Rhodospirillum rubrum ATCC 11170: one gene and its partner. The protein of the gene in region 1 interacts with the protein of each later gene in a pairwise test. Links are inferred from orthologs where the notes say so. Each region holds a gene or a part of one and is shown on either strand. Other genes may lie near its edges.

What was found.
Region 2: the proteins of nusG (region 1) and rho interact in binary tests that used the Escherichia coli proteins (3 or more experiments, as listed by UniProt). The link is inferred for Rhodospirillum rubrum ATCC 11170 from one-to-one orthologs.

Annotation. Positions count from the first base shown.
Region 1 is NC_007643.1:3,122,753-3,126,078, reverse strand. Bases 172-3,012 are described here. They hold nusG (transcription termination/antitermination protein NusG), read left to right. Parts: upstream 172-1,247; coding sequence 1,248-1,778; downstream 1,779-3,012. Other genes in these bases: rplA (50S ribosomal protein L1), read left to right, coding at 2,363-3,012; rplK (50S ribosomal protein L11), read left to right, coding at 1,930-2,358; secE (preprotein translocase subunit SecE), read left to right, coding at 1,046-1,243; tuf (elongation factor Tu), read left to right, coding at 172-475. In the rest of the region: more of tuf, read left to right, coding at 1-171; more of rplA, read left to right, coding at 3,013-3,064. UniProt on the Escherichia coli protein: Part of the processive rRNA transcription and antitermination complex (rrnTAC). The complex forms an RNA-chaperone ring around the RNA exit tunnel of RNA polymerase (RNAP).
Region 2 is NC_007643.1:4,157,030-4,160,039, forward strand. The notes cover bases 151-3,010. They hold rho (transcription termination factor Rho), read left to right. Parts: upstream 151-882; coding sequence 883-2,139; downstream 2,140-3,010. Other genes in these bases: hemJ (protoporphyrinogen oxidase HemJ), read left to right, coding at 151-500; RRU_RS18695 (quinone oxidoreductase family protein), read right to left, coding at 2,242-3,010. In the rest of the region: more of hemJ, read left to right, coding at 54-150. UniProt on the Escherichia coli protein: Facilitates transcription termination by a mechanism that involves Rho binding to the nascent RNA, activation of Rho's RNA-dependent ATPase activity, and release of the mRNA from the DNA template.

The DNA of each region.
Region 1 (3,326 bases):
CAAGGTTGGCGAGGAAATCGAGATCATCGGTATCCGCGACACCCAGAAGACGACCTGCACCGGCGTCGAGATGTTCCGCAAGCTGCTTGATCAGGGCGAGGCCGGCGACAACATCGGCGCGCTGCTGCGCGGCACCAAGCGTGATGACGTCGAGCGCGGTCAGGTTCTGGCCAAGCCGGGTTCGATCACCCCGCACACCAAGTTCAAGTGCGAGGCCTATATCCTGACGAAGGAAGAGGGTGGCCGTCACACGCCGTTCTTCTCCAACTATCGTCCGCAGTTCTATTTCCGCACGACCGACGTGACCGGGACGATCGAGCTGCCGGAAGGCACCGAGATGGTTATGCCCGGTGACAACATCGGCATGACGGTACAGCTGATCGCGCCGATTGCCATGGACGAGGGTCTGCGGTTCGCTATCCGCGAGGGTGGCCGTACCGTCGGTGCCGGCGTCGTCGCCAGCATCGTTCAGTAAGACGCCTAAGCCATCCAGCCAGTCCTTGTCGGGTCTGGCTGGATGGCGCGTGCCTTGGGGCTGGGCAACCGGGCGCGGCTAGCGGATGGATCAAGAAAGTCCTTGATCTCCTTGTGCCGAACAGGTATATGACCCAGCTCTCCCGGCCAAGACCGTCCGGGGGTTTTTTATCGGGGCCTGGCCCTGGTAGCGTGTGGAAGTCCTTTGGCTTCTTTAGGGTTTCGGGGGCGCTCATCGTCCCCGTGTTGGTTTCGGAAGTGGTGGCACTTTCGATGTTCCCAAGGCGCCTCGCGCCTTTGGAATGGACCACCCGGATGATCCATCCGGGTTTTCCGGCCGCTGGAGGGGTGTAGCTCAACTGGTAGAGCACCGGTCTCCAAAACCGGGGGTTACGGGTTCAAGTCCTGTCACCCCTGCCAACGGCCGTGACGTGCCGCCCGTGAATTCCGCCGGAGATCGCCTGTCGTGATCTCCGTCCGGTGCCGTCCTTCGGCGCCACGGCTTGCCAAGGGCAGGCCCTTTTCGGAACAATCGCCGATCCGGCGAAGTCCCGCAGTTTGGAAGGTCAGGATGCCGAGGACCAACCCAGGTCAATTCGTCCGCCAGGTCCGCCAGGAAATCGGCAAGGTGACCTGGCCGTCGCGCAAGGAAACCGTCATCTCGACGGTCATGGTTTTCATCATGGCCTCGCTGGCGGCTGTGTTTTTCCTGTTGGTCGACTGGATCCTGGCCGAGGGCGTTCAGTTCATCTTTGGTTTGGGAGGTTGAGCGCGTGACCGCCCGCTGGTACGTCATCCATGTCTATTCCGGTTTTGAAAACAAGGTCGCCCAGTCCATTCGGGAACAGGCGATCCAGAAAGGCATGGACTCGCGGATCGAGGAAGTTCTGGTCCCGACCGAGGAAATCGTCGAGGTCCGTCGCGGCGCCAAGGTGAACGCCGAGCGCAAGTTCTTCCCGGGCTATGTCCTGGTCAAGATGGACCTTTCGGACGAGACTTGGCATCTGGTGAAGAACACCGCCAAGGTCACCGGTTTTCTGGGCGGTCGCGGCCGCCCCTCGCCGATCAGCGACCGCGAGGCCGAGCGCATCTTGCATCAGGTGCAAGAGGGCATCGAGCGGCCCAAGCCTTCCATCACCTTCGACGTCGGCGAACAGGTCCGCGTCTGCGATGGTCCCTTCACCAGCTTCAACGGCATGGTCGAGGACGTCGACGAGGAGAAGGCCCGGCTCAAGGTCTCGGTTTCCATCTTCGGGCGCTCGACGCCGGTGGAACTGGAATATTCCCAGGTGGAGAAGGTCTGAACGGACCTTCGGACACGCCCCATTGGTCGCGGCGCTTCCCCGGGAGGCGCGCGGCGGCGATGGCGCAACGTGGGAGGCCCGCCCCTTAAAGTCCTTGGGGCGCCGTACCACGGCCTTCGGGCACCTCTAAACGTCAAGGACCGAGGTTATCATGGCAAAAAAGATCATCGGCTACATCAAGCTGCAGGTCCCGGCGGGGAAGGCCAATCCTTCGCCCCCGATCGGCCCGGCGCTTGGTCAGCGTGGCCTGAATATCATGGAGTTCTGCAAGGCGTTCAACGCCGCCACGCAGGGCTTGGAGCCCGGCATGCCGATTCCGGTGGTGATCACCGCTTACGGCGACCGGACCTTCACTTACATCACCAAGACTCCGCCGATGACGTACTTCCTCAAGAAGGCGGCTGGCATCGGCAAGGGCTCGACCACGCCGGGCAAGGGCTCGGCCGGAACGGTCACCATGGAGCAGGTGCGTGACATCGCCGAGAAGAAGATGCCCGACCTGAACTCCCCGACCATCGAGGCGGCGGTTCAGATGGTGGTCGGTTCCGCCCGTTCCATGGGCCTGCAGGTGGTGGAGTAAGACCATGGCGAAGGTTGGAAAGCGACTGAAGGCGGCCCACGAGGGTATCGACCGCGAGGCATTTTATGACTTGCCCCAGGCCGTGCATTTGATCCGTGAGCGGGCCACCGCCAAGTTCGATGAGAGCATCGAAGTGGCGATGAACCTGGGCGTCGATCCCCGTCACGCCGACCAGATGGTCCGTGGCGTCGTCGAGCTGCCCCACGGCACCGGTAAGACCATGCGCGTCGCCGTGTTCGCCAAGGGCGCCAAGGCCGAGGAAGCCAAGGCCGCCGGCGCCGATCTGGTCGGGGCCGACGAACTGGCCGCCGACATTCAGAACGGCACCATCGATTTCGATCGCTGCATCGCCACGCCCGACATGATGGGCGTCGTCGGTCGCCTCGGTAAGGTCCTGGGCCCGCGCGGCCTGATGCCGAACCCGAAGCTGGGCACCGTCACCATGGACGTCGCCACCGCGGTCAAGGCCGCCAAGGCCGGTCAGGTGCAGTTCCGCGTCGAGAAGTCCGGCATTGTTCATGCCGGCGTCGGTCGCGCGTCGTTCACCGAAGAGAAGCTCGTTGATAACGTGCGCGCCTTCGTCGACGCCATCAACAAGGCCAAGCCCACGGGCGCCAAGGGCACTTACCTCAAGAAGGTGTCGTTGAGCTCGACCATGGGCCCCGGCCTCAAGGTCAATCTCGGGACGATTTCGGGCGCCGCCTGATCTCCGGGATTGCCGCGTTAAGATTTTCGCATCCGCTCTTTCGGATGCGGGAGAGGGCGGGCCAGAAGGGGAAACCCCGATGGTTCGCCCAAACCTGTCCGAGACCGTAGGCGCTTTCGACCGGCTTGCCGGCCCGGGAGCTTAAAGGGGGATCCCGCCTGCGCAGACGGGAAGGAAAACACTTTCCTCCGGCGCCGTGCCCTGGCACGTCCCGGTTAGAAAGGGTTCGACTTCCGGGGCAGGTCCACCCCCAGGCGACGGG
Region 2 (3,010 bases), 1.0 Mb from region 1 along the record:
GGGATCAACGGCTGGTGGATGCCGACGGGGCTTAAGAGAGAAAGAGGATCGTCATGCTCTCCTATGGAGTTGAGTACACCGACCCCTATGCCTGGGTGAAGACGCTGCATGTGATCGCCGTCATCACCTGGATGGCCGGGTTGTTTTATCTGCCGCGCCTGTTCGTCTATCACGCCATGGAAACCCCGGGCTCGGCCGCTTCGGAAAAATTCAAGATCATGGAGCGCCGCTTGCTGCGCGCCATCATGAACCCGTCGATGATCATCGTTCTGGTGACCGGCCTGCTGATGATCGAAGGCTGGCTGTCTAGCGGCTGGCTTCATGTGAAGCTGCTGATGGTCGCCGGTTTGATCACCATGCATATGTTTAATGCCCGCTGGCGGCGCGACTTTGAAGCCGATCGTAACACCCGCAGCCATGTCTTCTACCGATACGCGAACGAGATTCCGACGGTCATGATGCTGATCATCATCCCGATGGTGATTCTAAAGCCGTTTTAACCCCGGGGTTTCACAGGGTTTTTCGTTACCAAAAGAAATCCGGCTCTTGCGGTGTCATTGCCGTTGACTGGCCCCGTCGCAACCGCTACATGTTTCGGAGCGTCTGACGGGGCCATTGGGCCCAATCTTCTTCGACATCGTCCTTCCTGCCTGCAACGAAGGCTTTCCCTCGCGGGTTTCCCTGCAGGCGGCACGGTGTCTTTCCCCGATAACGCCTTTGTTTGTGCTCCCCGAACGGGGTTCGTTCGACCGCTCCGCCTCGGGCCGGATCCAGTCCGCCTTTTCTGGCTATTTGACCGGGTTCTCGACCGGCTCCGCAAGCCGGGCATCATCGGCCTTCCGCTCGCTCTTCCACGATATCCTCTCTGTTCGAGACGACTCCATGCACCTTCAGGAACTGAAAAGCAAATCTCCGGCCGATCTTTTGGCTTTCGCCGAAGAACTGGAGATCGAGAACGCGAGCAACCTGCGCAAGCAGGACATGATGTTCGCGATCTTGAAGCAACTCGCCGAAAATGATACCGCAATCTTTGGCGAGGGGGTTCTGGAAATTCTTCAGGACGGCTTCGGCTTCCTGCGGGCGCCCGAGTCCAATTACCTGCCCGGGCCCGATGATATTTATGTCTCGCCCAGTCAGGTCCGTCGCTTCGGTCTGCGCACCGGCGATACGGTCGAGGGCCAGATCCGCGCCCCCAAGGATGGCGAGCGCTATTTCGCCCTGCTCAAGGTCAATAAGATCAACTTTGAGGCGCCGGAATCCGTCCGTCACCGCATCAATTTCGACAATCTGACGCCGCTCTATCCCGATGAGCGGTTGAAGCTGGAAATCGACGATCCGACCCGCAAGGAATTCACCACCCGGATCATCGATCTCATCACGCCGCTGGGCAAGGGCCAGCGCGCCCTGATCGTGGCGCCGCCGCGCACCGGTAAAACGGTGATGCTGCAGAACGTCGCCCATGCGATTTCGGCCAATAATCCGGAAGTCTATCTGATCGTGCTGCTCATCGACGAGCGGCCCGAGGAAGTGACCGACATGGCTCGCTCGGTGAACGGCGAGGTGGTCAGTTCCACCTTCGACGAACCGGCCTCGCGCCACGTTCAGGTCGCCGAGATGGTGATCGAAAAGGCCAAGCGCCTGGTCGAGCACAAACGCGACGTCGTCATCCTTCTTGATTCGATCACCCGTCTCGCCCGCGCCTATAACACCGTGGTGCCCAGTTCGGGCAAGGTGCTGACCGGTGGTGTCGACGCCAATGCCCTGCAGCGCCCCAAGCGCTTCTTCGGCGCCGCCCGTAATATCGAAGAGGGCGGATCGCTGACCATCATCGCCACGGCGCTGATCGATACCGGATCGCGCATGGACGAGGTGATCTTCGAAGAGTTCAAGGGGACCGGTAACTCGGAAATCATCCTGGACCGCAAGCTCGCCGACCGCCGCGTCTTCCCGTCGATCGATATCGCCCGCTCGGGCACCCGGAAGGAAGAACTTCTCGTCCGCAAGGATGTGCTGTCGAAGATGTGGGTGCTGCGCCGGATCCTCTCGCCGATGGGCGTTCAGGACGCCATGGAATTCCTTCTTGGCAAGATGAAGGAAACCAAGAACAACGACGATTTCTTCGACGCGATGAATTCCTGATTCAGGCGCTTATCGCTTTTAAAATTTGGGGCTCCCTGCAGACTGTCTGCAGGGGGCCCCTTTTTTTGTTTCACGTGAAACAGCGCTGCAGGCGCGAAGCCGTCAGGGAATTAGCACCGTCGAGCCGGTGGTGCGGCGGCCGGCCAGATCCTGATGGGCTTTGACCGCATCGGCCAGGGCATAGGTCTGGCCGATATCGATCTTCACCGCGCCATTGCCGACGACGGCGAACAGATCATTCGCGGTGTCGACCAACTCGCGGCGATCGGCGGTGTAATGGGCCAGGGTCGGCCGGGTCAGGAACAGCGAGCCCTTTTGGCTGAGCAGGGCGGGGGCGATCGGCGGCACCGGTCCCGAGGCATTGCCAAAGGTCACCATCATGCCGCGCCGCTGCAGGCAATCCAGCGAGCCCTCGAACACGGCGGCGCCGACCCCGTCGTAAACCACGGGTACGCCCTGGCCGCCGGTGATCTCGCGTACCCGCTCGACGAAGTTCTCGGTGCTGTAGTTGATGACGTGGCTGCAGCCGTGGGCGCGGGCGAGGGCGGCCTTTTCGTCGCTGCCAACCGTGCCGATGGTGGTGACGCCCAGATGCTTCAGCCACTGGCAGGCGATCAGCCCGACGCCGCCGGCCGCCGCATGGAGCAGCACGGTCATCCCGGACTGAACCGGGAAGGTCTGGCGGATCAGATAGCGCACGGTCATGCCGCGCAGCATCATGCCGGCGGCCTGGGTGTCGGTGATGGTATCGGGGATCGCCAGCAAGGTGTTCTCGGGCATCACCCGGCGGTCGGCATAGGCGCCCAGCGGTCCGGTGCCATAGCACACCCTTTGGCCGACGGCGACCAGCGAGACCCCGGGGCCCACCGCT